Regions from separate parts of the Allocoprococcus similis genome, predicted to be linked through region 1. Evidence: predicted binding sites of a transcription regulator. Region 1 holds the regulator's gene; each other region holds the start of a gene.

The links. The regulator NrdR, encoded in region 1, represses ribonucleotide reductase genes. The targets are predictions, from matches to a motif close to CACAANATNTTGTG.
Positions count from the first base shown of each region.
Region 2: nrdD (anaerobic ribonucleoside-triphosphate reductase) is a predicted target of NrdR. The motif match lies at 5,373-5,386, and genes of this name have one in related genera.
Region 3: nrdD (anaerobic ribonucleoside-triphosphate reductase) is a predicted target of NrdR. The motif match lies at 5,492-5,505, and genes of this name have one in related genera.

Region 1 is NZ_BAAHSG010000021.1:47,520-55,245, forward strand. Features, by position in the region: gene ACYQ5K_RS10920 (toxic anion resistance protein) at 1-1,020, shown strand, start outside; gene arcC (carbamate kinase) at 1,309-2,238, opposite strand; gene ACYQ5K_RS10930 (PRC-barrel domain-containing protein) at 2,517-2,774, shown strand; gene ACYQ5K_RS10935 (NUDIX domain-containing protein) at 2,936-3,631, shown strand; gene nrdR (transcriptional regulator NrdR) at 3,750-4,199, shown strand; gene coaBC (bifunctional phosphopantothenoylcysteine decarboxylase/phosphopantothenate--cysteine ligase CoaBC) at 4,214-5,413, shown strand; gene ACYQ5K_RS10950 (ECF transporter S component) at 5,469-6,134, shown strand; gene ACYQ5K_RS10955 (type III pantothenate kinase) at 6,138-6,902, shown strand; gene truA (tRNA pseudouridine(38-40) synthase TruA) at 6,957-7,726, shown strand, end outside.
Region 2 is NZ_BAAHSG010000039.1:15,506-23,231, forward strand. Features, by position in the region: gene ACYQ5K_RS14130 (DegV family protein) at 1-277, opposite strand, end outside; gene ACYQ5K_RS14135 (spore germination protein) at 533-1,891, shown strand; gene ACYQ5K_RS14140 (dCTP deaminase/dUTPase family protein) at 2,222-2,737, opposite strand; gene nrdG (anaerobic ribonucleoside-triphosphate reductase activating protein) at 2,721-3,218, opposite strand; gene nrdD (anaerobic ribonucleoside-triphosphate reductase) at 3,219-5,351, opposite strand; gene ACYQ5K_RS14155 (ABC transporter ATP-binding protein) at 5,691-6,464, opposite strand; gene ACYQ5K_RS14160 (ABC transporter permease) at 6,451-7,338, opposite strand; gene ACYQ5K_RS14165 (ABC transporter substrate-binding protein) at 7,369-7,726, opposite strand, start outside.
Region 3 is NZ_BAAHSG010000011.1:39,149-46,874, forward strand. Features, by position in the region: gene atpA (F0F1 ATP synthase subunit alpha) at 1-1,449, shown strand, start outside; gene atpG (ATP synthase F1 subunit gamma) at 1,451-2,344, shown strand; gene atpD (F0F1 ATP synthase subunit beta) at 2,353-3,750, shown strand; gene atpC (ATP synthase F1 subunit epsilon) at 3,762-4,175, shown strand; gene ACYQ5K_RS06355 (HD domain-containing protein) at 4,804-5,397, shown strand; gene nrdD (anaerobic ribonucleoside-triphosphate reductase) at 5,538-7,726, shown strand, end outside.

The DNA of each region.
Region 1 (7,726 bases):
ATCGTCCTGACACCGGAAGAAAAGAATATGGTCAGTGCATTTGCAGAAAAAATTGATCTCGCCAATTCGAACATGATTCTTCAGTACGGAGCCGGAACCCAGAAGAAGATCGCAGATTTTTCAGAAAAAGCACTGGAAAATGTAAAGACAAAAGATCTTGGAGAGGTTGGCACACTGTTAAGTGATGTGGTGACAGAACTGAAAGGATTTGATGAGGAAGAGGAAAAAGGATTCCTCGGAATCTTCAAAAAAGGCGGAAACAAGATCCAGGCAATGAAAGCCAAATATGCAAAAGCAGAAACCAATGTAAACAATATTGTCAAAGCACTGGAATCTCACGAAGTGCAGCTTATGAAAGACATTGCGCTTCTGGACAAGATGTATGAAGTGAACATGACATATTATAAAGAATTGTCCATGTATGTGCTTGCCGGAAAGCAGAAGCTTGTCGAGACAAGAAACGGTGAGCTTCAGGAACTGAAGAATAAAGCGATGGCAAGCGGACTTGCCGAGGATGCACAGGCAGCAAAAGATCTGGATTCCAGATGTGAACGTTTCGAGAAAAAACTGCATGATCTGGAACTGACCAAGACAATCGCCATGCAGACCGCACCACAGATCCGTCTGGTGCAGGGAAACGACACAATGATGGCAGAAAAAATCCAGTCTACACTCGTCAATACGATCCCGCTCTGGAAAAGCCAGATGGTACTCGCCCTTGGTGTGGAACATTCCGCACAGGCAGCAGCAGCTCAGAGAGAAGTCAACGATATGACCAATGAACTCCTGCGCAAGAACGCAGAAAAGCTGAAGATTGCTACAGTAGAGACTGCCAAAGAATCCGAGCGTGGAATCGTAGATATTGAAACCTTAAAAGCAACCAATGAATCGCTGATCGCAACCTTCGATGAAGTCATGCAGATCCAACAGGAAGGCCGCCAGAAACGTCAGCAGGCAGAGGTGGAAATGCAGCGCATCGAAGCTGAACTGAAAGCGAAGCTGTTACAGGTTCAGGGGTAAGCATTTGGTGAGGAACTTTTTAAAAGTTTGCCAGCGCACAGACATAAAGGACTCCGTTTTCTGTGATTAGAAACGGTGCTAGAGTCCGTTAGAAAAAAGGCACCAGTAATTCGGATCTGGTTTCGTGCTACAAGCACGAAAGCCAGAGGGCTGCTGAGTGGAATAATCATCAGGATTATTCCGCGAATCAGCCCGGTATCCAAATTACTGGCGCCTTTTTTCTCTACGGACTCTTCAACATTTCTACCCACAGAAAACGGAGTCCTTTATGTCGTCCCTTTTGTACATTTATTCAATAACAGTTCCGGTTTTACCCTTCAGAGCATCTTTCAGAGTATCAAAAGAAGTAATCAGAGCACTTCTTCCCTCTTTCTTTTCTACGAATCCTACGGATGCCTGGAATTTTGGAAGCATATTGTAGATTCCGAAGTGTCCTTCATTCATGTACTGCTTAGCCTGTTCTACGGAGATAGTATCGAGTTCTTCTTCATCTTCTTTTCCGTGGTTTAAGCATACCTTTTCCACACTGGTGAGGATGATGAGCTCATCTGCATCGATCTGCTCGGCGAGCTTGCCGGCAGTAAGATCTTTTTCGATGACTCCGCTGGCACCTTTAAGATGATTGTTCTGCTGGAGTACCGGGATTCCGCCACCACCGCAGGCGATTACAATATGTCCTGCATCGGTAAGGGTGCGGATGGAATCAACTTCTACGATATCAACCGGGTTTGGAGAAGCAACGACACGGCGGAAGCCCTGACCAGGAACTTCTACTACATAATTGCCCTTTTTACGTTCAACGGCAGCGTCTTCTGCGCTCATGATACGTCCGACAACCTTGGTTGGTGTGTAGAATGCTTCGTCATATGGATCAACAGTTACCTGTGTGATAACAGTACATACGCTGCGGTAGATGCCGCGTCCGATCAGTTCTTCGCGAATCGCGTTCTGCAGGTCATATCCGATGTAACCCTGTGACATAGCAGAGCAGACTGACATCGGAGAAGCGGTATAATCCGGATGATTGGTGCTGAATTCGTTCATAGCAGTATGGATCATACCAACCTGAGGTCCATTACTGTGTGTGATTACTACCTGGTATCCTTCTTCAACAAGATCTGCAATGGAAACTGCAGTTTTTTTAACGGCAACCTTCTGCTCCGGAAGTGTGGTTCCGAGTGCGCGGTGTCCTAATGCAACAACAACTTTTTTCTTCATATTACATCCCTCTGTTTCTCAGAATTTGAATTGTCTGCGTATGAAAAACATATAACGCAGACAACAGCGATAAAAAATATATAAAAATTATAGTATTTTTTTATGGAAATTGCAATCATTAGTTGGCAAAAATGCACAGTATAAAAAGGAATTACTGGTGGGCAGAAGCTAAATGGCACAAGGACGGGGATTTTCACAAAACATGCTGACAACAAGGGAAGATGTTCATATAATATAATAAGAAGTCCGGTGGATGGTGCAGTATGAAAGAGGAACGGATTCGATTTTGCGGATTAAAAGAGCGGGAGGTCATTAATATGTGTGACTGCAAGAGGCTTGGTTTTGTTGCCGATCTGCTAGTCAATATCTGTTCAGGGTGTGTGGAAGCATTGATCGTACCGGGACCGGGAAGAATCTGTGGATTTCTTGGGTATGATGCGGAGTATATTATTCCGTTTGAGTGTATTCGCAGGATTGGAGAGGATATTATTCTTGTGGAAATTAAAGAGGACAAATGTCTGAAGCCGTGTAAATAAGAAGATGTTGGGGTCAAAAGGTATTTTGCCCCCTTTGATACCAGATTGCTACGTGCTTTGCACTCTCGCACTCCTTATAAGAATAGTAAAAGAGGAAGAAGAGTACAGACTGCTCAGTGAAATAAATGAGAACAAGTAAAAAGACAAAGGAGAGAAGAAAAATGACAGCATTTTTTAAAGAAATCGAGCCATTCCGGGGAAACGGAAACGAAAATGAAAAGGGACAGACACTGGAAGAATTTCTGGAGGAGTATGATCCTTATAAATATAAGAATCCTTGTGTGACAACAGATGCAGTTATATTTTCCTGCAAAAGAAAGGAAGCGGACGGAGAATGGAAAGTCCTGATGGTTAAAAGACGGAATCATCCGAGCATTGGCTGGTGGGCGCTTCCGGGTGGGTTTATTGAACTTCATGAGAATCTGGAAGATACGGCAAGAAGAGAACTGACCGAGGAGACCGGCATGGCGGATCTTCCGATGGAGCAATTTGCAGTCTATGGAAATGTGGACCGTGATCCAAGAGCACGGATCATCACGTCAGCGTATCTTTCGGTTGTAAATGAAGGGCAGGTAAAGGTGCGGGCCGGCGATGATGCGGCGGATGCAAGATGGATGCAGCTTCATTGCCGGACAGAATCGGTGAAGGAGGACGGAGAATGGACAGAAACCATTTATCGCCTGACATTGGAAAATAAGGACACAGATCTTACAATTTCAGCAGCTGTTGAGAAGAGAGAAAGAAGCGGTCTGGTAAGAGAAACCTATTATAAGGTAAAAGAATCGGACCGGATCGCCTGTGACCATGCGGCACTGATCGTACAGGCATGGAAGCTGGTGGAGAGCCGGCTTATATAGCTTATTGATAAAGTGTGAATTTGTTGACAACCTTGTATACAGGATTTATACTATAGACATTAAAAATGTGCGTGATTCGGCAGTAGAATCAATCAAGAACCAGGCAGGAGGAAAAAAGATGAAGTGCCCATATTGTGGTAACATTGATACAAGAGTCATCGACTCAAGACCGGCAGATGACGGAACGACGATCAGAAGGAGAAGATCCTGTGATGCGTGCAACAAGCGTTTTACAACCTATGAGAAGGTGGAGACCATACCGTTGATCGTGATCAAGAAGGATAACAACCGGGAGCAGTATGACCGTACTAAACTGGAAGGCGGAGTACTCCGGGCATGCTATAAACGTCCGGTATCAGCAGCAGATATTCAGGCAACGATCGACTCGATTGAGACAGCGATTTTCAGCCGGGAAGAGAAAGAAATTCCGAGTAGCCAGATCGGTGAGATTGTTATGGAAAGCCTGAAAAAGCTGGATCCGGTTGCTTATGTACGTTTTGCATCGGTATACAGGGAATTTAAAGACGTGAATACATTCATGGATGAACTGAAGAAAATATTAGAATAAAAGGGGAAAGACAAATGGAACGGAAAAAGACAGTATTGCTCTGCGTGACCGGCGGTATTGCGGCGTACAAGATTGCAACACTGGCAAGTATGCTGGTAAAGACAGGATACGATGTAAAAGTTGTGATGACACAGAATGCAACGAATTTTATCAATCCGCTGGTATTTGAGACGCTGACACAGCATAAGTGCCTGATCGATACATTTGACCGCAATTTTGAGTACAGTGTGGAACATGTGACACTGGCAAAATGGGCAGATATTGTGATGATCGCACCGGCTACAGCGAATGTGATCGGTAAGCTGGCACACGGGATTGCAGATGATATGCTGACTACGACTGTGATGGCATGTGCCGAATGTAAGAAGATCCTTGCACCGGCGATGAACACAAGAATGTATGAGAATCCGGTCGTACAGGATAATTTAAAACTTCTGGAGCATTATGGATATGAAGTGATCCAGCCGGCAAGTGGACATCTGGCATGCGGAGATAACGGAGCCGGGAAGATGCCGGAAGCGGAGACTTTGTATGAATATATTTACCGGGATACTGCTTATGAGAAAGATCTGACCGGAAAGAGAATTCTTGTCACAGCAGGGCCGACAAGAGAAGCAATCGACCCGGTGCGCTACATTACAAATCACTCATCCGGTAAGATGGGATATGCCATTGCACGCGTTGCTGCGGCAAGAGGAGCGGATGTTACGCTTGTCACCGGACCGACAGAGATAAAAAAGCCGATGTTTGTGAAGATCGTTCCGGTCACGACCGCAAAGGAAATGTTCGAGGCGGTAAAGGAAGAAGCGGAAGATGCAGACATTGTGTGTAAGGCAGCAGCGGTTGCAGATTACCGGCCAAAGCATATTGCGGATGAAAAGGTGAAAAAGTCAGACAGTGAGATGAGTCTGGAGCTGGAAAAGACGGACGATATTCTGAAATATCTCGGGGAGCACAGAAAAGACGGACAGTTTCTGTGTGGATTTTCAATGGAAACCGAGAATATGGTTGAAAATTCCAGAAAGAAGCTTGAAAAGAAGAATCTGGATATGATCGCGGCAAATAATCTTAAAGTTGCCGGAGCAGGATTTCAGGGCGATACAAATCAGATGACACTGATCACGAAGGAAGATGAGACTGCACTTCCACTGATCAGCAAGGAAGAGACAGCAGCTTGTATTCTGGACAAGATTCTGGAGTGCATGAATAAATAAAAAGCCAAAATGTATTGTATCTCGTAAAGAGAATAGTAACAGGAGGAAAAGAAAAATGAATCAAAGCAATGAACGTACTACATCCATGTCCAAAACAAAGGGACTCGTACAGATGGCAATCTTTGCAGCACTTATTGTAGTGCTGGCATTCACCCCGTTTATCGGATATATCCCATTGGGATTTACCAGAGCGACGATCATCCATATCCCGGTGATCATGGGATCTCTGATGCTTGGACCGAAGAAGGGCGCAGCGCTTGGAGGTGTATTTGGTCTTACAAGTTTTATCAATAATACGATAAATCCGACATTGACATCATTCGTATTTACCCCATTTTACAGTCTGGGTGAATACAGTGGAGGGATCGGAAGTCTGATCATCTGTTTTGTGCCGCGTATTCTGATCGGTGTAGTACCGTTTTATGTTTACCGTCTGATCAGGAAGCTTTCCAAGCACAACGGAGTATCGTCTGTTGGACTGGTTGCGGCAGGACTTTCCGGAGCACTGACCAATACGCTTCTTGTCATGAATCTTATTTTTGTATTTTTCAGGAATGACTATGCGGCAGCCAATGGTGTTACCGTAAAAGCGGTATATGGATTTATTCTGAGCATTATCGGAATCAATGGGGTTCCGGAGGCGATCGTAGCGGCGGTGATCACGCTGGTACTTGGGAAAACACTGATGAAAAAAGGGGTACAGGAAAGATTAGGAGTGTAAAAAATGATACTTGCGATTGATATAGGAAATACAAATATTGTACTTGGATGCGTGGATGATAACAAAACCTATTTTATCGAAAGACTTTCCACGATCAAGACAAAGATGGAACTGGAATATGCTATTGATATCAAGATGGTTCTGGATATTCACGGGATCAAACCGGAGAAACTGGAAGGAGCGATCATCAGCTCGGTAGTTCCGCAGATTACATATGTCGTAAAAGAAGCAGCCGAAAAGATTTTGAAAAAGGAGACACTGGTCATTGGACCGGGCGTGAAAAACGGACTGAACATTCTGATGGACAATCCGGCCCAGCTTGGAAGTGATCTGGTGGCAAATGCGGTTGCCGGAATTGCGGAATATAAAGCACCGATGATGATCTTCGATCTGGGAACAGCGACAACTGTCAGTGTGATCGATGAGAAGAAAAATTATATTGGTGGAATGATCTATCCGGGTGTGAATATTTCACTGAATGCGCTGACAGAAAATGCATCCCAGCTTCAGGGAATCGGACTGGAGACGCCAAAACGCATTGTTGGAAAGAATACGATCGAATGTATGAAGAGCGGTGTCCTCTATTCCAGTGCGGCAGCAATCGATGGAATTATTGACCGGATTGAGGAAGCGGTCGGACAGCCTATGACGGCAATCGCAACGGGCGGACTTTCCCAAAAGATTGTTCCGTACTGTAAGAGAGAGGTCGTACTGGATGATGATCTGCTTTTGAAAGGACTGCGGATTATTTACCGGAAAAACAGATAACAGAAAGGTGACAGGGACGAGGACTTATAAAGTTTTCGCCCCTTTTATAAAAGGATGAATACTTACCGGATAACAGTTGCCTATGATGGAACGGCGTATCGTGGATGGCAGAGACAGGAGAATACGGAACTCACTGTACAGGGAATTCTGGAACGGCAGATTTCAGAAATTACAGGGAAAAAGACGGTGGTCAGCGGTTCCGGAAGAACAGATAGTGGTGTACATGCGTTAGGGCAGGAGTGCAGTCTGTATCTGGAACAGGAAATTGATATGGACAGTTTTAAGAAGCAGTTAAATGTACTTCTCCCGGAAGATATCAGAGTGCTGGATATCAGCAGAGAAAAAAGGGATTTTCATGCAAGAAAGAGTGCGGTCGGGAAATGCTATGAGTATCGGATCGATCTGCGTGACAAGATGGAAGTATTTCATCGGAAATACCGGTTCCATTTTCCACATCCGGTCGATATCGGTGCGATGGAAAAAGCAGCAGAGTATCTGGTGGGAACCCATGATTTTTCCGCCTTTACAGATTTGAAAGAGGACAAAGATACGGTACGGACGATTTATGCGGTCGGGATCGTGTATGAAAAGGATACACTTACGTTATCGTGGATCGGAGATGGATTTTTATATCATATGGTCCGGATACTTACCGGAACACTTCTGGATGTGGGAACAGGAAAGATAAAAGCGGAAGAGATACCGGAGATTCTGAAAGCAAAAGACCGGAAGAAATCTGGTTTTCCGGCACCGGCGAAGGGACTGTTTTTAGGCCGTGTTTTTTATACAGAAGCGGAGCTTGAAAAAGCGGTACAGAAGATCCG
Region 2 (7,726 bases), on a different contig from region 1:
GTCCTGACGAAAAAGCAATATATAAAATATCCTTTTCCTCTTTCAGATACGGTTCCAGTGCTTCTCTTGCCTGCTCCGGATTGATCTGGGAAGTTGTCGGCATGGATCCTGCCCTGACCTTTGCAAAAAATTCTTCTCCGGTAAGTCCAATCATATCCTCATAAGACTGTCCATCGATCAGATAAGTAAGAGGAATATATGGAACCCCAAGCTCCTCGGTCAGGTATTCCTTCGGTAAATCCACTGTGCTGTCTGTCATGATCATATATTCACTCATAAGTGTGCCCTCCTTCATCCCTTTAGGGATTTATATATTACTTATAATTATGTACAGTATACCCTCTTTTCCGCAAGATAGCAAAATCTTTTTCCCATGCTAAAAAAATCTTAAGTTTCTTATAACTTTTGTCATAATCCGGTATATTTTCCTTTTTTTGTGAAATGCTAAATCTATGCAGAATCCAGGCAGTAAAATATTTCCGGGATTCCAGACTTTCTTAACTTTAAATTATCTCTGAATGGAGGATTCAATATGGAAAAACATACTGTCAGTGCTTCTCTCACCGACAATACAAGATATATGAACCGGGCTCTTCCTGTAAAAAAGAGCTTTGATATTATCGAACGAAATCTGATCATCGGCGGTCAAAACAGTGCCTTTTATTTTATTGATGGTTTCACCAAGGATGAAACCATGCTGAAACTTATGGACTCCTTCCTCAACATCTCCGCCGATGATATGCCAGAGGATGCAACTTCCTTTTCTGCAAGCTGCATCCCCTATGTAGAAGTCGATATTCTCGGTGACTTTGACAGCATTTTCAAAAACCTGCTGTCCGGTGTCACCTGCCTCTTTATTGACGGCTATGAAGCCGCTATTGCTATCGACTGCCGTACTTACCCGTCCCGCAGCATCGAGGAACCGGATAAAGACAAATCCCTGCGTGGTTCCCGTGACGGTTTTGTGGAAACCATCGTCTTCAATACTGCCTTGATGCGCCGCCGGATCCGGGATCCCCATCTGATCATGGAAATGTATGAAGCCGGCGCTTCCACCCGTACCGATGTAGCTCTCTGCTACATGTCCGACCGCGTGGACAGGGAGCTTCTGACTACCATCCAGAACAAGCTGGGTGAAATCAAATCCCAGGATCTGAAAATGAGCCAGCAATCTCTTGCGGAAGCTCTCTTTCAACGCAAATGGTACAATCCATTTCCAAAATATAAATTTACCGAACGGCCAGACACAGCCTGTGCCTGTCTGATGGAAGGAAAAGTTATCATCCTTACTGATACCTCCCCATCTGCACTGGTTCTGCCAACCTCCATCTTTGATATGATCGAAGAGGCAAATGATTACTATTTTCCACCGCTCACCGGAATCTACCTGAAAATTTCCCGTGTACTGATCACACTGCTGACCGTATTCATGGTTCCTCTCTTTCTGCTCTTTATGCAGAACCCGGCATGGATCCCGGATATCTTCCGTTTCGTGCTGATCGAAGATACCGTCAACATCCCCCTGATCTTCCAGATCCTGATCCTGGAGCTTGCCATCGACGGACTCCGCCTTGCCGCCCTCAACACTCCAAGTATGCTCAGCACCCCTCTCAGCGTCATTGCCGGTATCGTCATGGGCGAATTCTCCGTCGAATCCGGCTGGTTCAACAGCGAGATCATGCTCTACATGGCATTCGTCTCCATCGCCAACTACACCCAGCCCAACTTTGAACTAGGCTACGCATTAAAATTCATGCGCCTCCTGCTCCTCATCCTCACCGCCATCTTCAACCTCCCCGGCTTTGTTATCGGATGTCTCATCGTCGTCCTCTGCATCACCTTCAACAAAACCCTCTCCGGCCGTAGTTACCTGAACGTAAAATTAAACTAATCCCCTGTAGCCTGCAACAAAATTGCAGGCTACACCTACATAACCTTCACCTTTCCACCACTACCTAAATCTCCTCAACCGGTTATCAGTCCAGCCTTGTAAAAAAACGCCTCTCTAATACAGTAAATCCGGCGACTGAGATCAAAAAAATAGTGTTCAATTCACTTATTGTGCAATGGAGATGAAACTCAAAAATTGTGGAAGCCTTTGCTGACACAATTTTCGCCCTCAGAGGTTCATCGTAATGCCCTTGCACAATGGAATTGAACACTATTTTTTTGATCCCGGTCGCCAACACAACCTATACAATAGTCACTCTTTTTTACAACCCTACTTCGTCGTACTTCCAAATCCCCCGTTTCTGACTGCTGTCGCATCGTCATCCACAGTAATTCCATACTCAACAAAAATCCCCTGCATAAAGCCTGTTCCTTTTCCAAGCTCTACCGTTTTATTCTCATTGGTATCATTCGTCAGTTTCGCAAAAATATGACCTTCATTATCAGAATAGAAATAATCACTGTCAATAATTCCTACCGTATTATTCAGCTGCAGACGGAATTTGAATCCAAGTCCACTTCTCGGGTAGCATTTGAGTACCCAGTTTTCTTCCATTTCCACACGGATCCCTGTCGGGATCTTGATCGTCTTTCCCGGCTCGATCACAAAATCATCCGGTGCATAGAAATCATATCCGGCACTTCCTGCTGTTGCACGCTTCGGCAGTTTGACTTCTTCATATAAAGCCTTGATCTGATCCTCTGTATACTGCTCACCAAAGGTATCCTTCCATCCTTCCATAAACTGTTCCAGACTTACTTTGTGAAATTTAGCAATTCTCTTCATGTAATACAATTTCTCCTTTTCCTAATGTCTCCGGTACGTTAATGACCATCTGGTTCGCGCTGCCCTTCCAGTGCAGATCCAGTTCTTTCTTATCAACCTCGAATTCTCCGTCCACCAGAACGTCCAGATAATTTACAATATCCATATTCTTGATATCTTTCCATTCATAACCGGTGTAAAGCCAGATCGTCTTTGACGGAAATTTTTCTTTAATCTCTTTTGCCAGCATCATGACCTCATAGGCATTTGCCGAATGCAGCGGGTCGCCTCCACTGAATGTGATCCCACTGATATAATCCTTCTCCAGCTCTTCAAAAATCTCTGCCTTCGCCTTTTCATCGAAGAAAAGCCCACCATTCGGATCCCAGGTCACCGGATTGTGACATTCCTTACAACAATGGTCACATCCTGCAACCCAGAGGACAACCCGCAGGCCATCCCCGTTGAGCATATCATCTTTTGTTATATTATGGTAACGCATTTACATACTTTTCCTTTCCGCAATTTCTGCCATCTTGGCATCATTGAGTCTGGTATCTCCCTTAACTCTCGAATAAGACAGATATCCGTTCATACGGTCAATCTTCGTCAGATTCTTGCTTCCACATACCGGACACACATCCATAGACAGCTCTTCATGACCACAGTCATCACAGTAGGCAAGTGACAGATTAACGCCCTCATAAAATCCCATATCCATTGCACGGCGTACCAGTGATTTGATAGCCTCTTTGTTATAATTGATCGGGTATTTTACATACTGGATCTTTCCACCGTTACACAGATCCCAGAAACGGTTTTCCAGATCCTGCTTTTCGATCGGTGTAATATCCTCGGTTACATGGCAGTGGAAACTGTTGCTCACATACGCCCTGTCCGATACATTTTCCACGATTCCATATTTTTTACGGAACTGCTGTACCTGCACACCGCACAGATTCTCAGCCGGTGTTCCGTAAATCGCATACAGATAGCCGTCCTCTTTTTTAAATTCATTGACCTTCATGTTGATATATTCCATGGTCTTGATGGCAAATGCTCCATCCTCTACCAAAGACTTTTTATTGTAAAGCTGCTGGAATTCATTGAGCGCCGTAATTCCAAAGGAAGCGGTTGCCGATTTCAGCACCGGTTTGATCTTGTCATGGATCTTCAGATGTCCGCCATAGAAACCACCCTCACAGTAGGCAAGCGGATTCGTAGAAGCACGCAGCTCTCCGAGGTATTCGTAAGTACGGATATGAAGCTTCCGGATCAGTTCCAGGTAGTAATCCAGTACCTCAAAGAAATCCCGGTTCTCCTGTCTGGATTTGGCAAGGATCATCGGAAGATGGAGACTGACCGCACCGATGTTGAACCTTCCGACAAATACCGGTTCGTCCTTTTCATCCACCGGATTCATACCGCCTCTTTCATACCATGGAGATAAGAATGCACGGCATCCCATCGGACTGATGACCTTTCCGTAGCGCTTGTAAATACTCGGCACATAGCCTTTTCCGGTAAGGCTGAGCCAGTCCGGATACATAGTTTTTCTTGAGCACTCGATTCCGGCTTCAAAAAGATCTTCTCCAGGCTTTCCAGGTCCATGTAAATTTTCATCATAAAGGAACACGATTTTCGGGAAAAGTACCGGTTTTTTATGTCCCAGCTTTCCCTGTCCTCCTGCTCTTACTTCCAGCATTGTCTTTGTGACAAGCTTTCCGTATTTGCTGATATTGGTTCCGCTGGTCATGGTAATAAATGGATAGTCTCCGCGGCTTGAGGATACGGAGTTGAACTTATACTCCCATCCCTGGAATCCCTGCTCCATCTCTTTTTCCAGATCCTTCCAGGCAACCTCCTGTGCTACTTCTTCCGAAAGTCCGAGGCTTCTGTATTTGTTCAGATGATTTTCATGGGAACGCTTCGCATAAGGCTCCAGGATCTCATCTACGCTCGGCACGGTAAATCCTCCGTACTGCTGGCTTGCCGCACTCAGTACGATATCTCCGATCACATCAAATGCCGTATCCAGTGTCTTTGGCTCATTGTACCAGAGATTTCCCATCTCAAATCCACCGGTCAGTACGCTTTTCACATCAAAGAGACAGCAGTTCATCGTATCTCTTCGGGCTGACATATCATGGATATAAATATATCCTTCCCTGATTGCCTGTAATTCTTCCACCGTCAGGAAAAATTTCTTATATAATTCTTTGTTCAGCTCATTGAAGATCAGGCTTCGCTTGGTCGACACCAGTGCACTGTCTGTATTACTGTTCTCTTTGTCCCCGATATACATGATCGACTGGCTTTTCTTATAAACCTCGTCCAGCATCTGCACAAAATCCTGCTTGTAATTCCGATAGTCCCGGTAACTTTTTGCCACGATCGGATTCACTTTCTCAAGCGCACCCTCTACAATATTGTGCATCTCCGGAATCCGGATCTCATTCACTCCGAGTTCTTCTACCTTTTCTTCTACGAAATGACAGATAAAATCAATATCTTTCTGTGAAAATTTGATCAGTGCACGATATGCAGACTTATTGACTGCCACAACGACTTTTTGCACGTTAAATTCTTCTTTTGTCCCGTCTTTTTTTACAACTTTCACATTGTTTAAGCTCATCTTGCTCTCCTTTCTGATAACTACAATATATTGTATTCTATTTAAAATGCATACTATATCTTGATCGTTTTCCTCTATTCTAGCACTATCACATTGAGAGCGTCAATCTGTGAAAATGACCAATTTTCCGGCAGCCAGACAACCAAATCTTCTACAGGTATATTCCCGAAAATCCATTGACATTTTATACAAGATAGGCTTCTCCTTCTGTATTCAGACAATAGTCTTTCATTTTGAAAATCCTCGAATAATTTTTCTAAAACCTTTGAAGATACAAAAAGAGATAAGCCGAAACTGTTTTCTTTCTGCTTATCTCTTCAATTCATAATCTTGTATTTTTTAGTTTCCACACTCAATACTGATCTCATTGAACATCGTCAGGATCTCATCGATCGAGGTATCCTCTTTTTCTTTTCCTGCCTTATCCATCACACAATGTCCCTGATGCATCATGATCAGACGATTACCGTATTCTACTGCATAGCGGAGATTGTGTGTGACCATAACCGTTGTCAGATTCTTTTCTTTTACAATCTTATCGGTCAGCTCCATGATCAGTTCTGCTGTCTTTGGATCCAGCGCTGCGGTATGCTCATCCAGGATCAGGAACTCGATTGGTGTCATCGTAGACATCAGCAGTGCCATTGCCTGACGCTGTCCTCCGGAAAGTGATCCTACCTTGACATGAAGCTTATCTTCCAGTCCAAGACCAAGCTGGGCGAGCTGCTCTCTGTAATAATCAATACGTGCCTTATTCGTTCCCCGTCCAAGTCCGTAGAACCTTCCTTTATTGTCCGCAAGAGACATATTTTCCAAGATCGTCATGGACGGGCAGGTTCCCATAGATGGATTCTGGTACACGCGTCCGATCTTCTGGTTTCTCTTGTATTCTTTTACCCTTGTGATATCTTTTCCATCGATCAGGATCTGTCCGGATTCTACCGGAATACTTCCGCAGATGATATTCAGCATCGAAGTTTTACCGGAACCGTTACTTCCTACTACGGATACAAATTCGCCCTGATTGATCGTCAGATTGAAGTCCTCAAAAAGACACATCTCATTGACTGTACCCGGATTATAATATTTGTGGATATTTCTAAGCTCCAGCATTCTTCTTCACCTTCTTCTTTCTCTCCATACTAAGCACCAGGATTACCAGGAATAACACGGCTGTGATCAGCTTCATATCCTGCGGTTCGAAGTTCTTCAGCGCGATTGCCACACAGGCCTTGTAAATGATAGAACCGATCAGTACAGCTGTCGTTGTTTTTACAAAACTGATTTTTTTGAAAATACTGGTTCCGATGATAACACTTGCAAGACCGATTACCATCGCCCCTGTACCACTGGAAATTTCAAATACACGTTCTTCCTGGCAGAAAATACATCCCGCAAGTGAACACAGCCCATTTGCGATTGCAAGTCCCAGGATTTTTACATTTCCTTCATCCTTTGCCATTGCAGTTACCAGTTTATCGTTATCTCCGACTGCGCGGAGCAGGTATCCTGACTTGGTATTCAGGTAAAGGTCCAGAATGATTTTCACAATTAACGCAATGATCAGAATGATGAGCAATGTAGAGTAAGCGGAAAATCCTGACGGAACCAGCTTATCCAGTGTATCATTTTTAAAGATTGTCTTCTGGGAAAACAGCGGTACATTGGCTGTTCCTGCCACGCGAAGGTTGATCGTCCAGAGCGCTGTCATCATAATGATACCGGAAAGCAGATCTCTTACCTTGCATTTGACATGGATCAGTCCGGTACAGATACCGGCTGCCACACCTGCCGCAAATGCAACCGGAAGTGTCAGATACGGGTTCGCTCCTTTTGTGATCATAAGCGCCGTTACGGCAGCTCCTAATGGAAAGCTGCCATCTACGGTCAGATCTGGAAAATCCAGAATTTTGTATGTTATATAAATTCCCAGTGCAAGGATTCCGTAAATCAGTCCCTGCTCCAAAATTGATACTGCAAAGCTCATTGCATTGCTCCTCACTTTTCTAATTCAAATTTAGTTTTCGCTGATAGAATCGTATGTCTCTACCGCGCTGTTTTTCAGATCATCTTCCACTGTGATTCCAAGATTTTCTGCTACTTTTGTATTCAGGTAAAGTCCTGCTTCTGTGATCGTCTCAAATGGCATTTCAGATGCTTTCTTTTCTCCTTTGAGAACCTTTGCTGCCATCTTACCTGTCTGTTTACCAAGTGCTACATAATCAAGACCTTCTGCTGCCAGGCATCCAAGCTTCACCTGTTCGATCTCACTTCCGAATACCGGGATATTTGCTGCATTTGCCTTATCCAGAATGGTTGCAAGTGAGCTTACTACCGTGTTATCTGTCAGGTTGCTGATGCAGTCAACCTGTGAC
Region 3 (7,726 bases), on a different contig from region 1:
GATCAGATCAGTAAAGACAGCGAGGTTGGAACGGTTGTCTCTGTCGGTGACGGAATTGCAAATATCTATGGAATAGAACATGCAATGTACGGAGAAATCGTGACATTTGAAAATGGACTGAAAGGTATGGTTCAGGATATTCAGAAAGACACCATCGGCTGTATTTTGTTCGGATCAGATGTTGATATTAAAGAAGGTACGAAAGTAATGCGTACCAAAAAGAAAGCCGGAGTACCGGTTGGCGATAAATTTATCGGACGTGTCGTAAATGCACTTGGAGCTCCGATTGATGGAGCCGGAGAAATCGAAGCAGAAGATTACAGACCGATTGAAAATGAAGCACCTGGAATTGTAGACCGTAAATCCGTCAGCGTTCCAATGGAAACAGGAATCCTTTCTATCGATTCTATGTTCCCGATTGGACGTGGACAGAGAGAGTTGATCATCGGAGACCGTCAGACAGGAAAGACTTCCATTGCTACAGACACGATTTTGAATCAGAAGGGCAAGGATGTCATCTGTATCTATGTAGCGATCGGTCAGAAAGCATCAACGATCGCAAAGGTTGTCAATACCTTTAAAAACGGCGGCGCAATGGATTACACCATCGTAGTAGCATCAACAGCAAGTGACTGTGCACCGCTTCAGTATATTGCACCTTATGCAGGAACCGCTATTGCAGAACATTTCATGCACAAAGGAAAAGATGTCCTGATCGTTTACGATGATCTTTCAAAGCACGCAGTTGCATACCGTGCGCTGTCCCTGCTTCTTGGACGTTCACCGGGACGTGAAGCTTATCCCGGAGATGTTTTCTATCTTCATTCAAGACTGCTTGAGAGATCAAGCCGTTTAAGTGATGAAATGGGAGGCGGTTCGATCACAGCACTTCCGATCATCGAGACACAGGCAGGAGATGTATCTGCATACATTCCGACCAACGTCATTTCCATTACAGACGGACAGATCTTCCTGGAAAGTGATCTGTTCTTCTCAGGAATGAGACCGGCGGTTAACGTAGGTCTTTCCGTATCCCGTGTTGGTGGTGCAGCACAGACAAAGGCAATGAAGAAGGCAGCCGGAAGTATCCGTATCGATCTTGCACAGTATCGTGAGATGGAAGTCTTTACACAGTTCAGTTCCGATCTGGATGCAGCAACAAAGGAACAGCTGGAATATGGATCCGGTCTGATGGAACTTCTGAAACAGCCACTTGGACATCCAATGTCCATGCATGAGATGGTCATTACCTTATGTGCAGCAAGAAATAAAGTACTGCTCGGTATTGATACAAAAGAAGTCAAGAAATTCCAGATGGATATGCTGAATTATTTTGCAACAGTTCATCCGGAAATCAGTGAAGAGATTGAGCAGACAAAGGCTCTGTCCGATGAACTGGCTGCAAAGATCGTGGAAGTAGCGAAGGAATTCAAAGACAGCAGGTGTTAATATGGCAAATATCAGAGAAATACAGACTCGGATCAACAGTGTAAAAGATACAATGAAGATCACAAACGCCATGTATATGATCTCATCTACCAAGATGAGACAGGCGAAGAAAAAGCTGGCAGAGTCAGAACCGTATTTTTACGGACTGCAGGGAGAGATTTCCAGAATCCTGCGTCATATACCGGAAATCGAACATCTCTATTTTGATAAGAGAGAAGAGATTCCGAAAGAGAAACGAAAAATAGGTTCAATCGTTATTACTGCAGATAAAGGACTTGCTGGAGCGTATAATCATAATATTGTAAAAGTAGAGGATGAGCTGCTGAAAGAGCCCGGGGAACATAAATTATTCGTGGTCGGTGAACTTGGAAGACATTATTATGCGAATAAAGGTGTGAAAATTGATACGAATTTTCTCTATACAGTTCAGAAACCTACAATGCATAGAGCGAGAGATATTGCAGAAGAGATCTTTTCACAGTTCCGCGAGGGTGAGCTGGATGAGGTATATATCGTTTATACCCGAATGGAAAATTCCATGCTGACAATGGTTGAGAAGATGAAGATCCTTCCACTTGAAAGATCTTCTTTCAATGAGATGAAGATGCCGATCAATATCCATCGTGAAGCGATCGCACTTTATCCATCAGCTGAAGCAGTTCTGGACAGTATCGTACCGAACTATGTGGTTGGTATGATCTATGGATGTCTGGTAGAGGCATATGCAAGTGAACATAATGCGCGAATGACAGCAATGCAATCAGCAACAGACAGCGCGCAGGAAATCATTAAAGATCTTTCTATTATATATAACAGGGCAAGGCAGGCTGCGATCACACAGGAAATTACTGAGGTTTGTGCAGGTGCCAAAGCCCAGAAACGGAAAAGGAAGTGAAAACAGGTATGAATAAAGGACGTATTGTACAGGTCATGGGACCAGTTGTTGACGTTGTATTTGAGGACGGAAATCTGCCGCGTATCAAAGATGCCCTGCAGGTGGAGAACAACGGAAAAACCTGTATTATGGAAGTTGCGCAGCATCTGGGAAATGATGAGGTTCGTTGTCTGATGCTGGCAGCAAGTGAAGGCCTTTGCAAGGACATGGAAGTAACCGCTACCGGTTCTGGAATTAAAGTACCGGTTGGAGAGCAGACACTTGGACGTCTGTTCAACGTACTTGGAGAGACCATCGATAATGGTGAAGAAATAAAAGAAGATACCGAACACTGGGTGATCCACAGAGATCCGCCGTCATTTGAAGACCAGAGTCCGGTTGTAGAAATCCTGGAAACAGGGATCAAGGTTATCGACCTGCTTGCACCTTATGCAAAGGGTGGTAAGATCGGTCTGTTCGGTGGTGCCGGTGTAGGTAAGACTGTACTGATCCAGGAACTGATCCGTAACGTAGCCACAGAGCACGGCGGATATTCCATCTTTACCGGTGTTGGAGAACGTTCCCGTGAAGGTAATGACCTCTGGACAGAAATGAAAGCATCCGGAGTTCTGGATAAGACAGCCTTAGTGTTTGGTCAGATGAATGAACCACCTGGAGCACGTATGCGTGTCGCTGAGACAGGACTTACGATGGCTGAATATTTCCGTGATAAAGAACATCAGAATGTGCTTCTTTTCATTGATAATATTTTCCGTTTTACACAGGCAGGTTCCGAAGTATCCGCACTTCTTGGACGTATGCCATCAGCCGTAGGTTATCAGCCGACACTGGCAACTGAAATGGGTGAACTGCAGGAGAGGATCGCATCTACAAAGAATGGTTCTGTCACATCCGTACAGGCTGTTTATGTACCTGCCGATGACCTTACAGACCCGGCTCCGGCAACTACATTTGCTCATCTGGATGCAACAACCGTACTCTCCCGTAAGGTTGTTGAACAGGGAATTTACCCGGCAGTTGATCCACTGGAATCTAACTCCCGTATTCTGGAGGCGGATATTGTCGGAGAAGAGCATTATGAAGTTGCAAACCGTGTAACAGAGGTTCTGCAGAAATACAAAGAGCTGCAGGATATCATCGCAATTCTTGGTATGGAAGAGCTTTCCGATGAAGACAAGGCAACGGTTATGAGAGCAAGAAAGATTCAGAAATTCCTCTCCCAGCCATTCTTCGTTGCAGAGACATTTACCGGAGTTCCGGGAAAATATGTACCTCTGAAAGAGACGATCCGTGGATTTAAAATGATCCTCGACGGAGAAATGGATGAGTATCCGGAGAATGCATTCTTCAATGTAGGAACGATTGATGAAGTCATCGAGAAGGCAAAGGCTGAAAAAGCAGAATAGAGGTGCCGGATATGGATACATTTGGACTTAAAATCATTTCCAGTGACCGGGTATTCTATGAAGGACGCTGCAGAAAGATGATCGTGCCGGTACCGGACGGCGGTGGAATGGAGATCCTTCCTCATCATGAAAATATGGTGATCGCTGTTGCAATCGGTGATACAAAACTTCAGTTTGAAGAAGGCGAATGGGTAGATGTCGCTGTGGGAACCGGTTTTCTTGAGATTGTTAACAACCGTGTGACCATGCTGGTGCAGACAGCGGAAAAACCGGAAGACATTGATGCAAGACATGCCCAGGAGCAGAAGGAGTATGCAGAAGAAAGGCTTCGCCAGAAACAGAGTATACAGGAATATTACCGGACACAGGCTTCGCTTTCGAGGGCGATGAACCGGTTGAAGGTGTCAAAGCGAAAAGAATGGTAAACAGGAAACAAATTTATGTGGAAGCGCGTAATCTGATAAGGGTTGCGCGCTTTTTAGCATCATGTATCCGGAAATGTAAGTTGTGTAGACAAATTTTTAAAAAGAGAATGCTTCCATTCAGGTTGTGCAAACCATTTCGATGAACCTCTGAAAGCGAAAATTGTGTCAGCAGAGGCTTCCACAATTTTTGAGTTTCATCTCCATTGCACAACAAGTTGAATGGAAGCATTCTCTTTTTAAAAATTTGTCACTCAAAGGTGCTGGCGGAAGGATGAAGCAAAGAAGTTTATTAGTTGGTTTGGAAGGATAAATTTATTTGGGGAGAAATGGATGCGGTGAGGACGTGAATTTATTGGAGAGGGCTGTAAGATTGTCAGGTCGGAAGGGGAATAAGTTTGTTGGATAGGATTAGGATGATGGTGGGATGAGTTTGAGAGTACAAAAAAGCGAATTTGTCCAGATGGAATTTTTGACAAAATTTATTGGGAAAAATGGTACAATCTTTTACAAAATAAAAGTTCCGATACAGGGTAGTTTGTGGTAGAATATATAACAGTGTGCGTGTACTGAGAAACAGGATTTTGAGGTGTTCAAATAGAGTGTATTTCATCATAGAAGGAGCAAAAACGTGGAAAAAGAGGAGCTTACGCAATTATTTAATTTCTTTCGGGAGATTGACAAGGAAAAATTTATTGGGAGGCAGACATATCTGACGGATGGGGTGCGTAAGGAGAATGACGCGGAGCATGCGTGGCATATGGCGATCATGACGGTTCTGCTTGCGGGATATTCCAATGAGAAGATTGATGTTCTTAAGACAGTAACGATGCTTTTGATCCATGATATTGTAGAAATTGATGCAGGGGATACCTATGCCTATGATGAGGATGCGAAGAAGACGCAGAAGGAACGGGAAGTGAAGGCTGCGGACCGGATTTTCGGACTTCTTCCGGTAAAGCAGGGAAAGGAATTTCGGACGCTCTGGGAGGAATTTGAGGCACAGGAGACTGCTGAGTCGAGGTTTGCCCGGACGATGGACAATATCCAGCCGATCATGTTAAATGCGGCTACAGACGGCAAAGCATGGGAGGAACATGATGTTCATATTGAACAGATCCTGAACCGTAACCAGAATACGGCAAAGGGCTCAGAAGCAATCTGGGAGTATGCAAAGGAAGAATTTTTAAGACCGAATCTGGAAAATGGCAAGATAAAAAAATAACATAAAAAAAACAAAAATCCCCCTTTTCATTTTCATGAATATGGGGTATCATATACTACAGAGCGCAAAATATAGTGGAGAAACTTAAAAGTGACACTATATTTTGTAGAGCGATGGAACAAAGTTAGGAGAAAGTTGGGATGGGTTTGGAAGTAAAAACGAGAGTAATCAAAAGAAACGGTGAGGAAGTAGACTTCCGGCTGGAGAAGATTGTGAATGCGATCAAAAAAGCGAATGAAGAGGTTGAGAACATCCACAAGATGAATGACTTTCAGATCATTGCAATTGCGGAGAAGATTGCACAGCAGGCAGAGGAATTTACGCATGCAGTGAATGTGGAGGACATCCAGGATATGGTTGAGACCGGCATTATGGAGATGCGTGGTTATGAGGTTGCCCAGAAGTATGTCCGCTATCGCTATAAGAGAGAATTAACCAGAAAGTCGAATACAACGGATAACGGAATCCTTGCATTGATCGATCATATGAACGAGGAAGTAAAGCAGGAGAACTCCAATAAGAATCCTGTGATCAATTCTACACAGAGAGATTACATGGCAGGAGAGGTCAGCAAGGACCTTACCAGGAGAGTCCTTCTTCCGGAAGAAATCGTCCGTGCACACGAAGAAGGAATCATTCATTTTCATGATATGGACTATTTTGCACAGAAAGAGCACAACTGTGATCTGATCAACCTGGAGGATATGCTCCAGAACGGAACTGTCATCAGTGAGACGATGATCGAGAAACCACATAGTTTCTTTACCGCGTGTAATGTGACCACACAGATCGTTGCACAGGTTGCAAGTAACCAGTATGGCGGACAGTCATTTACTCTGTCACATCTTGCACCATTCGTAGATGTAAGCCGTCAGAAGCTCCGCAAGAGTGTCATTGAAGAAAGAATGGAATCCGGAGAGGTTCTGGATGATGCGATCATCGACAAGATCACAGAGAGAAGGCTTCGTACCGAAGTACAGAGCGGAATCCAGACAATCCAGTATCAGCTGATCACACTGATGACCTGTAATGGACAGGCACCTTTCGTAACTGTTTTCATGTATCTGGATGAGGTCCCGGAAGGAAGAACCAGGGATGACCTTGCGATGATCATCGAAGAAGTGATGAAGCAGCGTATGCAGGGTGTTAAGAATGAAAAGGGAGTATGGATCACACCGGCGTTTCCGAAGCTGATCTATGTACTGGATGAAGATAATATTACCGAAGATTCCAAATACTGGTATCTGACTGAGCTGGCTGCAAAATGTACCGCAAAGCGTATGGTGCCGGATTATATTTCTGCAAAGATCATGAAAGAACTGAAAGATGGAGATGTTTATCCGTGCATGGGATGCCGCTCATTCCTTACCGTAGAAGATTCCCAGAGAAATGCAGACGGAAGCCATAAGTTCTACGGACGTTTCAACCAGGGGGTTGTGACGATCAACCTGGTGGATGTGGCATGTTCATCAGAAGGCAATATGGAACGTTTCTGGGAGATTCTGGACGAGAGACTGGAGCTTTGTCACAGAGCACTCAGATGCAGACACGAACGCCTTCTCGGAACCGTTTCAGATGTTGCACCGATCCTGTGGCAGAACGGGGCGCTTGCCCGTCTGAAAAAGGGAGAGACCATCGACAAGCTGTTATTTGATGGATATTCAACCATTTCCCTTGGCTATGCGGGACTTTATGAGATGTGTATGCGGATGCTTGGCAAATCCCATACAGATCCGGAAGCAAAGCCATTTGCACTGTCAGTTATGCAGCGTCTGAACGATAAATGTAAAGAATGGAAAGAGGCAGAAAATATCAGCTATTCCGTATACGGAACACCGATGGAATCTACCACATACAAGTTCGCAAAATGTCTGCAGAAGCGTTTCGGAATCATTCCGGGCGTTACAGATAAGAACTATATTACGAACAGCTATCATGTACATGTTACCGAAGAGATCGATGCATTCAGTAAGCTGAAATTTGAATCGGAATTTCAGAAGCTTTCACCGGGCGGGGCGATCAGCTATATCGAAGTGCCGAATATGCAGACCAATATTCCGGCAGTGCTTTCCGTATTACAGTACATTTATGAGAATATCATGTATGCAGAGTTGAATACCAAGAGTGATTTCTGCGAAGTCTGCGGTTATGACGGAGAGATCAAGATCATCGAGGACGAGACCGGAAAGCTGGTATGGGAATGCCCGAACTGTGGCAACCGTGACCAGGACAAGCTTTTTGTGGCGAGAAGAACCTGCGGATATATCGGAACCCAGTTCTGGAATCAGGGAAGAACCCAGGAGATTAAGGACAGGGTGTTGCATCTGTA